4 regions of the Epibacterium sp. MM17-32 genome follow, and region 2 is predicted to be linked to each of the others. Evidence: riboswitches for the same ligand, from Rfam matches in the RefSeq annotation. Region 2 holds a riboswitch; each other region holds the start of a gene.

Region 1 (4,655 bases), on a different contig from region 2:
GCCGCGATGGTCACCGCTGCCGGTTCCTCTGCCTGTGGCGCGTTTGCGACCGTAGGTGCCGCCGCCCCCGAAGACGCGCCGCTATCCTGCGGGGCAACACCGAGGAGCGCGGCCACATCCGAGGCCGCCATCTGAACCTCGCCGACATGCCCGGCGCCCATGTCGGCCTTGAACACATGGGTGACCGGCTCAGTGGGCGCATAGACAAAGAACCCGTCTTCGTCGGTGACCGCGTCTCCCAGTTTGGCCCCGGTCGTGTCAAAGACCTCGATCACCTGCCCCACAGCCATGTCACCATTTGAAAAACCGAGCTCACCCTCAATGACATCGCCGGATTTGAAGACCGAAAAGATCACCTTGTGCGCCAGCACCGGAACCGGTGTCAGCGCAAGGATGAAAACGAGTAGAAGCCTGTGACACATCATGCTTGCCCGGTGACTGTGGTGAACAGGTCAGGGCGTATCTTGCTGACCAGGTAAACGGCGGCCCCGGTGAGCAGCCCCTCGATGACCATGATCGGCAGATGCGCAAAGAAGACCAGCTTTGCCGCCGGCAAGAAGGCGTCGCCGGTCAATGCCAGGGAAAGCGCGACAAAGATCGTGGTGGCGGCAACGGCAAAGGCGCCGCCGATCCCCGCCCAAACCGCTCCGCTCTTGGGGGTGCCGCGTTCAACCATACGCCCGAACAACAGCCAGGCCAGGACCGCTGGCCCGGCGATATTGAGCGTGTTTATTCCCAGCACGGTGAGACCGCCAAATCCAAAGAACACGGCCTGAAGCAGCAGGCCCACGAACAAGGCCGGGAACGCGGCCCAGCCGAGGATCATCCCGGCCAGACCATTGAGGATCAAATGCACCGATGACGGGCCGATCGGCACATGGATCAGCGAGGCGACAAAGAAGCAGGCAGACAGCATGCCGGTGGCGGGAATGCGCTCCAGCGTCATTTGCTTCAACCCCAGCGCAATGCCCCCTGCCGCGAGAACCGCGCCGCCGATGACAACCGGATTTGACAGGGCTCCGTCAACGATGTGCATCGATCACTCCATATCGTAGGCGCGGATCCAGAACACGGCGTCCTGGCTCAGTTCCTTGCCCTCATGTTCCGTCACCGGGCCCGATCCCAGGGCGGCAAAGCCCCACCAGCCTGCTTTGGGAACACCAAAGGTGAAATAGCCGTTCTCGTCGGAGATGGCGACGATGGCGCCCCCCGGCATGGTGCCGACGGTTGGTTCTGTCGTGGAAAAGCCCTCGATGTCCGGCACGGCGGCGACATATTCAATCTCGATCTCGACACCGGCGGCAGGTTCCCCCTCGCGCAGCACCTGGCCGGTAAAACTCGATCCCGCAACGACGTTGTAGGGTTTGACCAGCGGCACGATCTCGGTCGCGAGGCCAACGGGGGTCATCCAGTCGGTTGGCAGCTCATTGCGGTTGAACACCACCTTGGTCAGCTGCTGGATATAGATATCCTCGCTCTCTTCGTAGTAGGGCACGGGTTCCGTCACCAGCACATAGTCGCCGGAACGCTTCACCGGCAGCGAGGCCTTGAAGGCCGCGCCTTCGTTCTCTGCGCCTTTGAAAGGGGCCGCCTCAAGGCGATCCGCCAGGTCGGTCTTTTCGCCATTGTGGATCATGTAGAACGCCTCGGGCGTGTCCATGTCCATCACGTGGCCGTTCTCGAACGGATGCCAGAAGACCACCGCGAGCGGCACATCGCCGGGGCGTACGATCTGGGTCTGATCGGCGTAGGGCAGCACAAAATGGGCCTGTGCGGCAAGCGGCAGGAGCGCGGCCAGCGCCGCGGCGGAAAACAGTTTCTTGGTCATGTCATGCCTCTCAAACAGGTGGGAAACCCACGGGTGAAAGGACAGACGGGATGTGAGACACGGGATTGATCGGGCACGATCAGCCGAGCCTGACGCGCACCCCGGCGTCCGCTTCAAGACGGATCGGTCTCCCGACCCATGTGCGCGGCAGGTCTCCTGGCTCGCGGGGCATGATGCAAACCGGCCTTCCCAGGACAGATCCCAGTGGCATTATCGGTCGCACGTCCCGCTTACAGTTGCGGGGGCAGCCACGGATTTGGTCCCTTTTGGGTACGCCGCACCGTGTTCCCTTTTACTCCCACCGCGAGATGTCGCCCGCCGTGGAACCGTTCACGCCATTCTTATGGAAACCGCAAGAGATCTTGTCAATTGCATATAGCGCCCGCGCGCCTGGCACGTCCGCCTCAAGGTCATGAATGGGAACGGGGCTGTCTGCTCTCCTTGAGAGTGCAAGTCTTTGCAAGTTCCTCCTACAGAGCACTGTCGCCCGTCGCCTCAAGGCCACTGCACATGGCGCCCCTTTCGCAGACCTGCGCCCGTTGCGCGCCGGCTTTCATCGCGCGAAGATCAGGATCCGGCGATACCAAACTCCGCAGGTGCCAGCGCAATATCGCGCACCGTGTACTGGTCCAACGTCGCGAGGAATGCGGATCGGGCCTCCGCCAATGGGGAGATCAGCTTGCAGCAACCCGAAATGGTACAGCGGTTGGTCGGACGCATGCATTCAACAAGATCAAAATCCGTTTCCATGTGACGCACCAAATCGCCCAGCCCGATCGCGTCGGCGTCACGTGCAAGCCGCAGCCCCCCTGCCCGCCCGCGCTGAGCGATCAGAAACTGCCCCTTGGTGAGCGCGTTGACCACCTTCATCACCGTGCTGCGCGGCAGGCCGTAGACCTCGACCACCTGATCGATCGTGAACAGGCGGGGGCCGATCGAGGTTGCATAGATCATGATGCGCATCGCCACGTCAGTGGTGTCATTCAATCGCATATGTGTTCCTTTCCGCGCCCCGCAAGCGCCTCGGGCAATGGGCTGGTATCCGGGACAGAATGTCGCAAACTAAAAACATACCTATGTATGGCATCTTTTTCATCCGCTTTATAGGTTCCGATCATTGGCATCTTTAAGGCAGGAGAATAGAAATGGCCACACCTCTCACCGAAAACACGCTCAGGATCATCGATGCGACCGCCCCGGTCGTCGCGGCGCATATCGACGAAATCGTGCCCTGCATGTATCGCAGGCTGCTTGCGGAACCCAGTATCCGGGCGTTGTTCAATATGTCCCACCAGCAAGGGGACTCGCCGCAGCACAAAGCACTGGCCGGGGCGCTGGTCGCCTACGCCACACATATTCGCACCCCCGACGTTCTGTGCGACGCCATCGAGCGGATTGCCCAGAAACACGCCGGTCTGCAAATTCTGCCCGAGCATTACCCTCATGTTGCAGATGCGTTGCTCGGTGCCGTCTCCGAAGTGCTCAAGGACGCCGCAACGCCAGAGGTCCTCGCCGCCTGGGGAGAGGCCTACTGGGTGCTTGCCGATACGCTGATTGCGCGCGAAGAACAGCTTTATGCCGACGCCGAGACCCAGACCGGGGGTTGGCGCGGCTGGCGGCGCTTTCAGGTGGTCTCCAGAACCCGTGAGGCAGAAGACATCATGTCCTTTGTTCTGTGCCCCGTGGACAATGGCCCCGTCATGCGGCATCGCCCGGGTCAGTATCTCAGCTTTCGCTTTGTGCCTGCCCCCGGCGAAGAGTGCCGGCGGAACTATTCGATTTCTTCGGCTCCCGACGGCAAGAGCTATCGGATCACCGTAAAACGCGAGCCAAACGGGCGCATTTCCAACTGGTTGCACGAGAGTGCCGAGATCGGAACCGAGGTCGACGTTGCCGCACCGTCCGGAGAGTTCTTTCTGGACCCGGCGCACAAGCGTGAGGTTGTGCTGCTCTCCGGCGGGGTCGGCCTTACACCGATGGTCGCGATGCTCGAAAGCTATGGCCGGGAAGATCTCCGGATGATTTCCGTACATGCCACACGGGATGACCGGCACCATGCGATGCGCGAGACGCTCCGGAACCGGGCAACCGAAAGCTACGTGTTCTACGATGTCGCGTCGGAGCAGGACCTGCACAGTGGTATTCGGCGCGGTCGGATCGACCCGAAATGGCTGATCGAGATCAGCGATCCCACAGCCGCCGACTATTTCATCTGCGGTCCGGCGGGCTTCATGCAGGCGATGGTCGATGGGCTCAAGGCGGCGAATGTTCCAAGCTCCCGTATTCACTACGAGTTCTTTGGTCCCGCCGCGGCGCAGATCGGCTGACCATCGGCAAGGGGATACCCAACCGCGACGGCTGGGTATCCCCCACTCCCTGAAGCGGTGCACCCTGCTACCGCGCCGGTGCTCCGGTTGGGCGTTTTTGCGCGACCCGGGGCGCTGCAAGCCAAGGTCCGATCCGCCATGTCAGCACTGCGAGGGATCCGGTCCACAGAATTGCCGACAGGTCGATGCCGGTCAGCGAGATCACTTCGAAGCCATACCCCAGCCCCCGCATCAGCGTGGCCACAAGGATTCCGAGAAACGCGAGGTTCAGAGCCAGGCCAGCTACCAAGGGACGTCCCGTATGGCCCATGGTGGCCCGCATCATGACGGCGACTGTCATCCCCCCGATTGCACCAATTCCAAGAACATGCGCGCCACTGTCCGCCCCGGTGACGCCCAGCGCGGAACCGGCGAGCAATGCAAACCCCAACGGGGCCATGAGGTAGGACAGATGCAGCATCACCAGCAACGGAGAACGCCAGGACCGGGCGCCACACCAA
Region 2 (4,655 bases):
TCAGATAAGAGCGATAGAAACTGACCAGCACCAAGGGTTTGTTGATTTCGGGCAAGGCATCCAGCGCGCCCCGGTCGGGGTCGTAGAAGCCGAAATCAGGCACGGTTTTCTTGCCGATCACCGGGCTGGCATAAAGGCCAGAAGCCAGCGCCAGCTGCGCCAGTGCCGCTTGCGCGGCAACAGCACCGCCCGCATCGCACAGCGCCTGAAGGCGGCGCAGGGTGGAAACCGGCAGGGTGGACAGCTCATCAAGGCGCGGATCTTCCTGACCGTCGGCGGGCAGGATTGCCAGCGCGATGCCCTTGCGCCGGGCCAGATCCTGAAGCGTGGCCAGACCGTAGGACCAATAACTTTCACCACCGATCAGCCGGACCAAGACGCCCTTTGCGCCCTCCAGCGTCTGCTCGGCGTAGACATCGACCGAAAGCGGGTGTTTGAGCGCCACCAGATTGGCAAGTCGCGTGGAGGGGAGTTTGCCGTCCGCGCGGTGCCAGCCCGCCGCGAATGCGCCAAGGTCGCTGTCGGAAAAGGACAGCACCACCAGATCGCCGGGGGTCTGCCCGACGTCATAGGGGGTGTCTGTTTCTCCGAGCCCGTGGCTTTCGCGGAAGACGACGTGCATGAGGTTAGCTCCGTTTGGACACGCCGAGGATAGCCCCGGACCGCGGGGGGGGGAGAAGCCCCCGCCCGGGGGGGCGGTCGGGGGCTGTCCGGCCTCTCGGCCGGACGAAAACGATGTGTTTCCACTTCGCCCGCATAGAAACTCAGGCCCCGAGGTCGGCGTGGATGCCTGCTGTGTCGATGTTATCATGCTCGGCGATCACAACCAGCTGGGTCTTGCGCTCCTGTGCGCCCCAGGGTTGGTCGTATTGCGCGCGCAGGCGTTCGCCCACCGCTTGTACCAGCATTCGCATCGGTTTTCCTTCCACGGCCACATAGCCCTTCACCCGCAGGATGTTGCGGGCGCGGGCCATCTCGATGATCCGTTTTTGCAGGTCTTCGGGATCGGAGACTTCGCCCATTTCGACCACGATGGACTCAAAATCGTCATGTTCGTGATCGTGATGGCCGTCATGATGGCTGGGGCGGGCATCAAGGTCGTCTTCGGCGGCGGCCCCCAGACCGAGGATCACGCGGGGGTCGATCACGCCCTCGGTCATTGGCAGGATGGGCAGCTTGCGCGGGGCCTCGGCCTCGATCACGGCGCGGGCTTTCTCGACGCCGGCCTCACCGGCCAGATCGGCTTTGGACAACAGCACGATGTCCGCGCAGGAAATCTGATCCTCAAAGACCTCGGACAGCGGTGTTTCGTGATCAAGGCTGTCGTCCGCCTCGCGCTGGGCCTGCACGGCGTCCAGATCCGGCGCGAACTGGCCCTTGGCGACGGCCTCGGCATCGGCCAGGGCGATCACCCCGTCGACGGTGATGCGCGAGCGGATCGCGGGCCAGTCGAAGGCTTTGAGCAGCGGCTTTGGCAGTGCCAGACCAGAAGTTTCAATGACGATATGCTCGGGCGGCTCGGGCAGCGCCATCAGGCTCTCGATGGTGGGGATAAAATCATCGGCCACGGTGCAGCAGATGCAGCCATTGGCGAGTTCCATGATGTTTTCCGCCGGGCAGCTCTCGTCGGCGCAGGATTTCAGGATGTCGCCATCCACACCGGCGGTGCCAAACTCATTCACCACCACGGCGAGGCGCTTGCCCTGCGGGTTTTGCATCAGGTGACGGATCAGAGTGGTTTTGCCAGCCCCCAGAAAGCCGGTGATGACGGTGACGGGGATCTTGTTCAATGTGGTCATGTGAAATGGGCCTTTCGGGTCAATCCTGCGCAAGCTCGGTGGCAGGCGTGTCTGGGGTGTCATTGGAAGAGTCGCCACGCTCCGGTGCGGGCGTCGGGGTCAGCGCGACGCTTGGCATGGAGACGGGCGGAATGCGGGCGATGGATTGTTTGCGAAACACCACCGGGCGCTCGCGCCATGGCACAAACCCATCCTCGGTCGCCGCATAGGCGGCCGCACCGGCGAGGATGTCCTCAAGATGGGCATCCGGGTCGAGATCGCCGTAGATATAGCTCCAGCGCGCAGGGCCACCGGAGAGATGTAGCGTGCAGGACCGCGAGCAGGCCGAGAGGCACTCGACCCCGCGCACGGTGACGCCGTCGGGCAGCGCGCTGCCCGCAAGACGGTCGGCAAGGATGCGGCCGGGACGCATGGCTTCGGGATCGCTGCCGGTCTGGCGACAGGTGGTGCAGACGGTCAGGACAACCGGCTCCGGGCTCTGGCTGGGGGTCTCTCCCATGCGGCCTTTTCTCCTCCTCAGCGGCGAGGCGGGGCAGGCCAGATGGGGGCGCATGCCACGTGTGGCAGGCCCTCAACCGGTCGCGGCACACCCCGTCCGCCGGTTTCACACGCGCTGGCAGGTCTCCCGGCTTGCGGATGCCAGACCCGGGTCGGGCGCTGACGGTCGTCCCGCCTTCCCGGTGCCACCCCTTGGGGGGCGCCAGTGGCGTCGGGAGACCTCTCCGGTCACGGTCGCGGGGGCGGCTGTGCTTGGGGCGCGCTGCGGCGTGCCTTGTCACATTCCCTCTTCGCCCGAAGGGTGTCACCTTCGGGAACCAACGAAAATCCCTTGCGCCATGGGGGCACTCTTTGTCAAGACATGGGGCCAAACAGCAGGAGCGACCCCGTGAGCGATCAGACCAGCGCAAGTAGCGAAACCGACATCTCGGACGAAGAAGCGGCACGCCATGCCTCTAAGATGGCAAAGAAAAAGGCCGCCCGTGATCGGATGATGAAAACCAAGGATGGCGAAAAGGGTCTGATCATCGTTCACACCGGCCCCGGCAAGGGCAAGTCGTCCTCGGGATTCGGTATGATCATGCGCTGCATCGCCCATGGCATGCCCTCGGCGGTGGTGCAGTTCATCAAGGGCGCGTGGCAGACCGGCGAGCGCACTTTGATCGAGGAGAATTTCTCGGATCTGTGCCAGTTCTACGCGATGGGCGAGGGGTTTACCTGGGAAACGCAGGATAAGGCCCGCGATATTGCAGCAGCCCGCGCGGGCTGGGAAAAGGCCAAGGAGATGATCCTTGATGAGAAGAACACCATGGTGCTGCTCGATGAGATCAACATCGCGCTGCGCTATGAGTATCTGGATTTGCAGGAGGTTCTGGAGTTCCTCGTCGAGCATAAACCGCCGATGACCCATGTGGTGCTGACCGGGCGCAGCGCCAAAGAAGAGCTGATCGAGATCGCCGATCTGGTGACCGAGATGGCGCAGGTGAAGCACCCGTTCCGGGCTGGTATCAAGGCTCAGAAGGGCGTGGAGTTCTGAAACCTCAGCGTGTGTCGTGAGCGGGTATGCGAGGCGCTGCCTCGCGCTCCGGGATATTTTGAGTTAGAAGAGGGAGGGGCGCTGTGCCCCTCTCTTTTGTCGTTCTGTCTTGTTAGTCGATGACGCGGGATTTGATGTATGTGTCGACCGCAGTGCGCGCATCAGGGTCCAGACGCAGGCCGAGTTTTGTGCGTCGCCACAGGAAATCCTCGCCCGTGCGCACCCATTCGCGGGCAATTGCCCAGTCGAGTTCGCGGGCCGTGATGGTCGCGCCGAAGCTCTCGCCCAGATCGCTCTGCGCCTTGGCGTCGCCCAGAACAGCCCAGGCCTCGGTTCCATAGGCGCGGATCAGGCGGCGGGTGGCGTAGGCCGACAGGAAGGGATACGCGCGCGCCAGTTTTTCGCGCAAGCGGGTGACATCTTCGACCGGGAAGTCGCCGCCGGGCAGGGGCACACCTGCGGTCCACTCCGAAGGCAGGCTGGGGAAGACCTCGTTGATTTTATCCAGCGCCGCCTCGGCCAGTTTGCGGTAGGTGGTGATCTTGCCGCCAAAGACATTGAGCAGCGGGGCCTGTGTCTTGTCGAGCGTCAGCACATATTCGCGTGTCGCGGCGGAGGCGGAGCTTGCGCCGTCATCATAGAGCGGCCGCACGCCGGAATAGGTCCAGACGATCTGGTCGCGGGTCACGGGTGTGTCAAAATAGTTCGACGCGAATTTGACCAGATAGTCCTGCTCTTCCTCGGTGCAGATGGGTTTGGTCTCGGGATCGGGGTGATCGGCGTCGGTGGTGCCGATGAGGGTGAAATCCTCCTCATAGGGAATGGCAAAGATGATGCGCCCGTCCTGCCCTTGGAAGAAGTAGCAGCGCCCGTGGTCGTAGAGTTTAGGCACCACGATATGGCTGCCGCGCACGAGGCGCACGTTTTCGCGGCTGTTTTGGCCGAGCTTCTGGCGCAGCACATCGGCCACCCATGGCCCACCTGCGTTCACCAGCATTTTTGCGCGGCGGGTGGTTTCTGCGCCGGTTGCGAGATCCTTCAGGTGGATTTCCCAGTGATCCGCGTGGCGGGTGGCATTCACGACCTCGGTGCGGGTCATGATCTCGGCTCCACGGGCCTCGGCGTCGCGGGCGTTGAGCACCACCAGGCGGGCGTCCTCGACCCAGCAGTCGGAATATTCAAACGCCTTTTTGAATTTGGAGTTCAAGGGCTTGCCTGCCTCATCCGTGGTCAGGTCCACGGTTGAGGTGCCGGGCAGGATGCCGCGTTTTCCAAGCGTGTCGTACATGAAAAGACCCAGCCGGATCAGCCATGCCGGGCGG
Region 3 (4,655 bases), on a different contig from region 2:
ACGACCAGCACAAAGGGTCAACAGGCGAAGCTGCAACAGGTCTGGGGCGCCAAGATCCGCGCTCGCATCGAGCGGCGCAAACGCTATCCTTCCGGCGCGCGCGGTGATGGGGCTGTTGTGGTCGGGCTGACTGTCAGCCGGGGTGGGCAGCTGCTAAACTATCGCGTTGTGCGCTCGTCCGGCGTCGCGGCCTTCGATCAGGCCGCCTTGCGCGCCATTGCAAGTGCACGACGGTTCCCCAAGGCCCCGAACGGGCTGCCCGGGGCGCAGTTCCCGTTTGCACTGAAGATCACCTTCAGCCGCTGAGCCTGGTCAACACGCCCCGCGGATCTGGCCGGCGGGGCGCGCGTGTACGCTGCTAGCCCTTGCGCCGTCCCAGCAGCCAGATGAAGAACAGCCCGCCAATCAGCCCGGTCACGACGCCGATCGGAATATCTTCGGGCGCCAGGACCGTGCGCGCCAGAATATCCGCCCAGAGCAGGAAGACACCGCCAAACAGGGCGCTTGCCGGCAGCACAAGCCGATAGTCCCCGCCGCAGATCAGCCGCACGATATGCGGCACCATGAGGCCGACAAAGCCGATGATGCCGGAAAACGCCACCATCACCCCGGTGATGAGCGCGCCGATGACAAAGGTCATCAGCCGGAACCGCGCCACGGCGATGCCCAGGGTGGCGGCGGTTTCATCGCCCACCGTCATCGCGTTGAAATCCGCCCGCCGCCACCAGAGCCAGGTGCCGCAGCCCAGCAGGATCAGCAACGGATAGATCAGATGCGACCACTGCGCGATGCCAAGCCCCCCGAGCATCCAGAACACGACGGTGTGAGAGGCCCGCGGATCGCCCAGAAAGATGAGCACATTGGCCCCGGCCATCACGATGAAGGACACCGCCACCCCCGCCAGCACCAGCCGATCCGCCGTTGTCGATTGGGTCAGGCGCGTGACGCCGAGCACCACCGCCGTTGTCGCCAGAGCGCCGGCAAAGGCCAGCAAGGGAACCGTCAACAGGCCAAGGAACAACCCGGTGTGCAGCAAGGCCAGGATCGCGCCAAAGGCCCCGCCAGAGGAAATCCCCAGCAAATGCGGATCTGCCAGCGGATTGCGGGTCACCGATTGCAGGCTGGCCCCGACCAGCGCCAGCCCGGCGCCGACCATGATCGCAAGCAGCGCACGCGGAAAGCGGATATCCCAGACGATCGCGGCCCGCCCTTTGGACCAAACCGGCTCCACAAGGCCGGGCCAGATCTTGTCGATCAGCACCCCCCAGACAGTGCCGGTCGACACCGGCACCGCCCCGAGGCTGATGGCAAAGGACAGCGACACCAGAAGCGCAGCAAGACCGCCAACAAGCAGCATCGGTGCAGTGCGCGTGCGCCGCAGTGGGCCAATATGCGCTTCGCTGTCCTGCATCGGTTATTCGCCCCAGAACCCGGCGGCGAGTTTTTTCACGGCCTTGATATTGCGCGGTCCGGGGGTGGCTTCGACATACTCCAGCACGACGAACCTGTCGTTCTTGACCGCATCCATCTCGGCAAAGGCCGGGTTTTGCATCATGAAGTCCCGTTTCTGCGCGGCGGTGACGTCGCCGTAGTTCACGATCACCACGATCTCCGGGTTGCGGTCCACCACCTCTTCCCAAGTTACGGTGGCCCAGCTTTTCTCGAAATCATCCATGATGTTCTTGCCGCCGGCGGCCTCGATCAGGGCGGTGGGCATGGCATAGCGCCCCGCCGTGAAAGGCGTATCCTCGCCGCTGTCGTAGACAAACACCCGCGGGGGTTCACCATCCGCTTCCAGCTCCTCGGTAAAGGCGGCGAGATCGGCGCGGTAGCCGGCGACCAGGGTCTCGGCCTTGTCCTCCACATCAAAGATCCGGCCGAGGTTCAGCAGGTCATTGTACATGTCATCCATGCTGACCTTGGGCTTGTCGCCGATGTGGATGCAGCTTTCGGTGAGTTCGTAAACCTTGATGCCAAAGGGGGCGAGGGTCTCGGGGGTCACCTCGCCACCGACTTTCATGCCATAGTTCCATCCGGCAAAGAAGAAATCCGCATCGGCACCGACCAGCACCTCCTTGGAGGGATAGCGGGCAGAGAGCTCCGGCAGCGCTGCGACGCCATCGCGCATTTCCGCGTCCAGGGTTTTCCAGCCCGATACGCCGGTGTAGCCGACCATATGATCGGACAGCCCCAGCGCCAGCATCATTTCGGTCAGGTTGACGTCATTGGAGATCGCGGCTTGTGGGACGCTGTCAAAGGTCACGTCGCGATCACAGCTCTGAACCGTGGTTTCAGCCCAGGTGGAGGTGCCTGCCAGTGCCAGCGCGACGGGAAAGAGGATATTTTTCATGAGGTGTGTTCCTGCGAGATATTGGACAAGTGAAAGGTCAGGTGATCCCGGCCCGCACGGGCCAGGTGGTCGCGGCGGGCCTGCACGCCAAAGGCCTGGGAGACGCGCGTTTCGGACAGCACCACGCCGGGTGTGCCAAAGCCCATGACGCGGCCCTCTGCCATCAGCAGAATGTCATCACAGACCTCGGCAGCGAGATTGAGATCGTGCAGCGAGGTCACGATGGTCAGATCGAGGTTCCGGATCAGCGCCAGCAGTTCGAGTTGATGACGCACATCCATGTGGTTTGTCGGCTCGTCGAGGATCAGCACCTGCGGTTCCTGCGCCAGGGCGCGGGCCACCATGACCCTCTGCCGTTCGCCCCCGGACAGGGTGGCAAGCGTGCGGTGGGAAAAACCGGTCAGATCAAGCCTGCGCAGCGCGGAGTCAATGATCGCCGCATCCCGCTGACCTGATGTGGCCAGACCGTCGCGATGGGGCAGACGTCCCAGCGCCACGATGTCCTTCACCGTCAGGCCGAAATCGGTCGGTTGCTCTTGCAGCACCGCCGCCACACTGCGCGCGGCCTGCCGCGGCGGCATGGCCCACAGGTCGGCCCCATCGACGAACACCTGCCCGCTGCGCGGCGACTGATAGCGATAGAGGAGCCGCAGCAGGCTGGACTTGCCAGCGCCATTGGCGCCGACCACCCCAAGCACGCGCCCGGCGGGCAGGTGGAAACTGGTTTCATGCAGGATCAGGGGGCCACGGCGTCGCGGCGCCCAGGTCAGGCCACGTGCCTCCAGGGTCGCAGCCATCACCGCCCCCTCCGGACCCGCGCGGCACGCGGCGCGTCACCGGCTCTGCACATGTCTCGATCACACAGCGCCATCCGCGGCTCCGCTCTTGCGTGCGGGGGATAGGCAGAACACAGGTTGGCGTCGCTCCCGGGTCGGGAGGTCAGACAGCTACCACCGTTCACCGGGACACCCCGCCCAGGTTACACATCGGGTCAGATGGCAGGTCTCCTGACTTGCGGTTCGTCATTCCCCTGCACCTTCCCGGATGGACATCCAGTGGTATCAGGCAGGGTCATTCGCCGCTCACAGTTGCGGGGGCAGTCACGGGTTTGGCGCCTTTTGGCTACACCTCACCGTATTCCCTTTTCATCCCCGCGCATCTGAGGCGACGGAGAACCATCTGGCCCAGACATGGGCCAAACAGAGTGAATATGTCAACTGTTTTGCAACCGGCGACAGGACCGACAGCACGCGGCCCCGGTCCGGGCCACGGCGCCACGATGCGTTTCTCCGGGAACAATTCGCGCCGCGCGCCGTTGTGTCTGCGAGGCCCGCACAGGGTGGGCACTGTAACACGGCAAAGGAGGCACCCCATGCTTGGTTGGGCCCTGACATTCCTGGTGATCGCACTGATCGCGGCCGTCTTTGGCTTTGGCGGTATCGCCAGCGCCTCGGCCGGGATCGCGCAGATCCTCTTTTTCATCTTCCTGGTGATGTTCGTCGCCGCGTTGATCTTTCGGGCAGTTCGCCGCTGACCCGAAGGCACGCATCGGATCGACCGACACACCACGCAGAAAGGACATGACATGAGCACCGCATTGAACGTCAAACCGCAAATCGCACCTGTCGAGACCGGCGTCCGGGACACCACCGCCATCGCCGAGGGGCTGAGCGATGTGCTGGCGGATACCTACCGCCTGACGCTGAAAACCCACATCTACCACTGGAACGTCGAAGGACCGCTGTTCTTCTCGCTGCACAATCTGACCGAAGAGCAGTACCAAAACATGTTTGCCGCGGCAGATGAGCTGGCAGAGCGCATCCGCGCCATCGGCCACCTGACCTCCGGCAAGATCACCGGCGTCTTGTCCGACAGCATTGTCGACGACCTCGGCCAGATGCCGAGCGCCGGGGAAATGTGCAAGGATCTTGAAAAGGACCATATGCGTCTGGCCCACCGCCTGCACGCGCTGATCGAGCTGGCCGAACAGCGCAAGGACATGGTGACGGGCGACCTGGCCACCGAACGCGCGGCCTTCCACGAAAAAGCGGCTTGGATGCTGCGTGCTTTGTCTGCCTCGTAGGCACGCATGTATTCCGCAGGGGGCCCTTCATCCAATCGGGTGTGGGGCCCCTTTAGTTTGCGCATGCGCCGTTTTGGCCGCCGCGCCGCTGCTGCACCGACACCGCCGCGCAAACACAAACGGCCCGGACAGTGCCGGGCCGTCGAAATCGCCAAGGCGACGCTGCCGTGGATCAGCTGGTCAGCGTATCGGTCGAGGCAAAGAACATGGCCTGGCTGATCG
Region 4 (4,655 bases), on a different contig from region 2:
CCGAGCGCAGTTCCGAAGCCGCCCATAAGATCTCGCGCCTGATCACCGAGTCCGAAGTCCGTGTCGATCAGGGGACCACCCGCTCGGTCGCGGCGCGGGATGCCTTTTCTCGGATCGTTGAAAGTGTCGCCCTGACAGGCCAGTCGGTCGATCAGATTTCCTCGGCGGCGGAAAACCAGCTTGCGGCGTCGAAACAGGTCGTCGATCTGATCAGCCAATTGTCCGGCGACAACCGGGCGGCCTGAACCGATGTCAGACCGCGCAGCTGAACCGGACACCTGCGCCGACCCCGCGGACCAGCTGGTCGGCGTGGTCGAGATCGGAGGCATGCTGTTCGCAATCCCGATCCACCAAGTGCGCGAGGTCATTCCTGCGCCGGAGCGGTTTCAGCGCCTCCCCGGCCAACACCAGGATCTCCTCGGGGCGGTCCTGTTGCGTGGCAAGGCGATCCCGGTGCAAAGCCTGCACCAAAGGCTGGGCGCCGAAGCCAGCCTGCACACAGGCACCACGCCGGAAGACACGGCACAGGGGGCCACTCCGGCCGGCGGTGTCATCGTCGTCATCCGCGCCGAAGGACGAGTCGCCGGACTGCTTGTGGATTCGGTGCGCTGCCTGCTGCAACTGGGGGACACCTGGCATCAGAACCTCCCCGACAATGAAGACGTTCTGATCAGCGGCGGTTATATCTGCGAAACCAACGGGCATTTCTCGATGCTGTCGGTTCCCGAGTTGCTGAATGTGCCACAAGCACCGTCGGACGAGATCTCCGAAACCGCGCGCCAGCGGGCCCGCATCAAGCGCCTGCCCTATATCCGCTTCCGCGTGGGCGGGCGGAATTTCCTGATCGCCATGTCGGATATCGCCTCCACGGTTCCCACCAGTCCGCTCAGCCCCTGGCCGATAAACGGCAGTTCCTGCCTGGGTCTGATCCAGCGCCACGGTATGGAAATGCCGATGCTGGACACGCTGGAAAACCTCGGGTTCGCCAGTACGGGAGAGAGGCCGGAGGCGGCGGCAGGCATCATTATTGAATTTCCCGACGATCATGCGCTGGCCTTTCATGTCGACCAGGTTGTCAGTGTCATGAACATTGAGGCAGGCGCGGTCTATGATTTTCCGCCCAGCGTCACCTCACGCCGGGAGCTGTTCAGCGGTGTCCATATTGACGAACAGGATGAGCAGTGTCTGGTGATCGACGTGGCCGCTTGCCGACAGGACCCGGACCTGTTGCAACTGGCCGAAACATCACATCGCCTCAAGACCACGCCCCAGATCGCGGTCAAAGATGCCCAGGGCAAACCCTCGGACCACCCTGTCGGCACGGAACCGGCGTATGATGAAAACCGTCTCGCCGCGTTGCGCTCTGCGTCGGGGCGCTATCTGACGGTGTCCGCAGGTGGGGACTTTGCCGTCCCGATCGAAGCCGTAAGCGAGATCATGCGTCTGCCGAACAGCATCTCAGGGGCAGATTACGACGGCCACCTCGCCAACCTTTCCTATCAAAGCCGCCTGATGCCGGTCTATGACTGCGCGCGCCGCCGCGGGCACGGCGATGGCCAGTTCGGATCGGAGTCTGGCATAATGATCCTGGAAAAGGACGGTCATCACTACGGTCTCGCGGTGGAGGCCATGAAATCGATCGACATCGGACGCCTCAAGGGGTTTCGCCAGGCCGGTGGCGCTGCCAGCACCTGCCCGTCCGAGCAATTGGTCGAACTGGGGTTCGGAACCGCAAAACGTTTGGTTGCCGTTGACGATCCGACCAGCCTGCTGCCGTGACCCCCTCGGAGACTGCGCGCGACACGTGATTCATCCACAGGAAATGCCCCCCTGTGTGAATAACCATATATTGACAGTTCCCTAACAAAAGACGCAATATGCGGGTGCTTTGGTGCCTGCGGGGTGACTCGCGGGTGAAGAGGGAAGTCGGTGGAAATCCGGCGCTGCCCCCGCAACTGTAAGCGGCAAGCCTATCCTGGACCACTGATGCATGACCGGCATTGGGAAGGGGGACCGGGCGTCTGAGCCGCAAAGTCAGGAGACCTGCCAAAGCAACTGAACGACGACCGAGGCGGAGGGCCCGGACGCGTGGTTCGGTGCTTTGGTCAGCGCCGGGTTCTCGTGTCCGTTTTCGCCTGACCAGACATACGAGCAGATACCACCTGAGGGGACCTTGCAGATGAGCATCACTGTCTATTCTAAACCGGCCTGCGTGCAATGCACCGCCACCACCCGCGCGCTGGAGGCCAAGGGGATCTCTTTTGATCTCGTCGACCTGACCGAGGATGCCGCCGCCATGGAGATGGTCCAGGGGTTGGGGTATCGTCAGGCTCCTGTCGTTGTCGCAGGCGACGATCACTGGGCAGGATTCCGTCCCGACCTGATCGGCCAGTTGGCCTAAGGCACCAGAGTGACCGGGCTTGTCTACTACTCCTCCCGTTCGGGCAATACGGCCCGTTTGATGGAGCAACTGGGACTGGAGGCTCTGCGGCTGCCGCAGACAGAGCCTTTCCCGGACGTAGATGCGCCCTATGTTTTGGTCACGCCCACCTTTGCCGATGGCGAAGGGCGTGGCGCGGTGCCGAAACCGGTCATCAAATTTCTGAACAACGCGCGCAATCGTGCCCTTCTGCGGGGCGTGATTGCCGGGGGCAACCGCAACTTTGGCACCACCTTCGCCCTCGCCGGGGATGTGATTGCCAAAAAATGTAATGTCCCCGTCCTCTACCGCTTTGAGTTGGCGGGAACCGAAACAGACATCGCCCGCATCCGCGCGGGCCTCGCCCGGTTCTGGGCGGCACAGGAGCAGCAGACATGCTTGACGCAAGCGTAACCGCCGACCTCGACTATCACGCGCTGAATGCGATGTTGAACCTCTATGATGACGAGGGCAACATCCAGTTCGAGGCTGACCGCATGGCGGCCCGGCAGTATTTTCTTCAGCATGTGAACCAGAACACCGTCTTCTTCCACTCGCTGGACGAGAAGCTGCGCTACCTGGTTGAGGAAGGTTACTACGAACCCGAAGTGCTGGATCAATACTCGCTCAATTTCCAGCGCAAGATCTGGGATGCGGCCTATGGCAAGAAATTCCGCTTCCCGTCCTTCCTCGGCGCGTTCAAATATTACACGTCCTACACGCTGAAAACCCGCGATGGGCAGCGCTATCTGGAGCGCTACGAGGACCGCGTAGTGATGAATGCGCTGACGCTGGCGCGCGGGGATGAAAAACTCGCGATGAAGCTGATGTCGGAGATCATCGACGGCCGCTTCCAGCCCGCAACACCCACCTTCCTCAATGCGGGCAAAAAGGCGCGTGGCGAGTTTGTGTCCTGCTTCCTGTTGCGTCTTGAGGACAACATGGAGTCGATCGGGCGCGGCATCAACTCTGCCCTGCAGCTGTCGAAACGCGGCGGTGGCGTGGCCTTGATGCTGACCAACATTCGCGAGCATGGTGCCCCGATCAAAGGCATCGAAAACCAGTCTTCGGGCGTCATCCCGGTGATGAAGCTTCTTGAGGACAGTTTTTCTTATGCCAACCAGCTGGGCGCGCGTCAGGGCGCCGGCGCGGTCTATCTGAACGCGCATCACCCGGACATTCTGCGTTTCTTGGATACCAAGCGCGAAAATGCGGATGAGAAGATCCGCATCAAGACGCTGTCGCTGGGCGTGGTGATCCCGGATATCACCTTCCAACTCGCCAAGAAAAACGAGGACATGTATCTGTTCTCGCCGCATGACGTGGAAAAAGTCTACGGTCAGGCCTTCTCGGAAATCTCGGTCACCGAGAAATATCACGAGATGGTGGACAACCCGCAGATCCGCAAAAAGAAGATCAACGCCCGCGCGTTCTTCCAGACCATTGCCGAAATTCAATTTGAATCCGGCTATCCCTACATCATGTTTGAAGACACGGTGAATGCCGCAAACCCCATCGCGGGCCGCATTGCCATGTCAAACCTCTGCTCCGAAATCCTGCAGGTGAACGAGGCCTCCGCGTTCAACGACGATTTGTCTTATGCGCAGATGGGCACGGATATTTCCTGCAACCTCGGCTCCATGAACATCGCGCGTGCGATGGACGGTGGCGATCTGGCCAGCACCGTGGGCACCGCGATCCGCGCGCTCAATGCCGTGTCGGAAATGTCGAGCATCGATTCTGTACCCTCCATCCGCAAGGGCAACGAAGAAGGCCACGCTATTGGTCTCGGTCAGATGAACCTGCATGGTTACCTCGCCCGCGAGCGCATCCATTACGGCAGCGCAGAAGGGGTGGATTTCACCAATATCTACTTCTGCACCGTGCTGTATCATGCGCTCAGCGCCTCTAACGCATTGGCAAAAGAGAAGAAGGCAAAGTTCAAAGGCTTTGAAGACTCCGCCTATGCCGATGGCAGCTTCTTTGAGAAATATGTCGGTCAGGACTGGCTGCCGGAAACCGACCGGGTCAAAGAGCTGTTTGAGGCCGCAGGCATTGAGATCCCGACCCGCAAGGACTGGGAAGCGCTGCGCGACAAGGTGATGAAGCACGGGCTTTATAACCGCAATCTGCAGGCGGTGCCGCCCACTGGCTCGATCAGCTATATCAACTATGCCACCTCTTCGATCCACCCGATCACCGCCAAGATCGAGATCCGCAAGGAAGGCAAAATCGG

What was found. A riboswitch is a leader RNA that binds a small molecule or an ion and turns the genes downstream of it on or off. The one in region 2 is predicted to bind cobalamin.
Region 1: another riboswitch for cobalamin. It lies ahead of MHM88_RS03290 (DUF4198 domain-containing protein); the one in region 2 lies ahead of MHM88_RS08735 (DUF1636 domain-containing protein).
Region 3: another riboswitch for cobalamin. It lies ahead of MHM88_RS05310 (ABC transporter ATP-binding protein); the one in region 2 lies ahead of MHM88_RS08735 (DUF1636 domain-containing protein).
Region 4: another riboswitch for cobalamin. It lies ahead of nrdH (glutaredoxin-like protein NrdH); the one in region 2 lies ahead of MHM88_RS08735 (DUF1636 domain-containing protein).

The regions. Positions count from the first base shown of each region.
Region 1 covers NZ_JAKRFC010000002.1:77,375-82,029, forward strand. The annotation lists gene MHM88_RS03280 (cobalt ABC transporter permease) at 1-425, opposite strand, end outside; gene cbiM (cobalt transporter CbiM) at 422-1,036, opposite strand; gene MHM88_RS03290 (DUF4198 domain-containing protein) at 1,040-1,828, opposite strand; cobalamin riboswitch at 1,957-2,174, opposite strand; gene MHM88_RS03295 (Rrf2 family transcriptional regulator) at 2,396-2,821, opposite strand; gene hmpA (NO-inducible flavohemoprotein) at 2,974-4,155, shown strand; gene MHM88_RS03305 (NnrS family protein) at 4,223-4,655, opposite strand, start outside.
Region 2 covers NZ_JAKRFC010000004.1:166,390-171,044, reverse strand. The annotation lists gene cobN (cobaltochelatase subunit CobN) at 1-622, opposite strand, end outside; gene cobW (cobalamin biosynthesis protein CobW) at 765-1,799, opposite strand; gene MHM88_RS08735 (DUF1636 domain-containing protein) at 1,819-2,298, opposite strand; cobalamin riboswitch at 2,397-2,634, opposite strand; gene cobO (cob(I)yrinic acid a,c-diamide adenosyltransferase) at 2,659-3,333, shown strand; gene glpD (glycerol-3-phosphate dehydrogenase) at 3,446-4,655, opposite strand, start outside.
Region 3 covers NZ_JAKRFC010000002.1:482,674-487,328, forward strand. The annotation lists gene MHM88_RS05295 (energy transducer TonB) at 1-306, shown strand, start outside; gene MHM88_RS05300 (iron ABC transporter permease) at 359-1,357, opposite strand; gene MHM88_RS05305 (ABC transporter substrate-binding protein) at 1,415-2,350, opposite strand; gene MHM88_RS05310 (ABC transporter ATP-binding protein) at 2,347-3,150, opposite strand; cobalamin riboswitch at 3,330-3,545, opposite strand; gene MHM88_RS05315 (DUF1328 domain-containing protein) at 3,723-3,884, shown strand; gene MHM88_RS05320 (Dps family protein) at 3,936-4,433, shown strand; gene MHM88_RS05325 (response regulator) at 4,606-4,655, opposite strand, start outside.
Region 4 covers NZ_JAKRFC010000002.1:58,113-62,767, forward strand. The annotation lists gene MHM88_RS03190 (PAS domain-containing methyl-accepting chemotaxis protein) at 1-245, shown strand, start outside; gene MHM88_RS03195 (chemotaxis protein CheW) at 250-1,779, shown strand; cobalamin riboswitch at 1,873-2,066, shown strand; gene nrdH (glutaredoxin-like protein NrdH) at 2,180-2,401, shown strand; gene nrdI (class Ib ribonucleoside-diphosphate reductase assembly flavoprotein NrdI) at 2,411-2,833, shown strand; gene nrdE (class 1b ribonucleoside-diphosphate reductase subunit alpha) at 2,815-4,655, shown strand, end outside.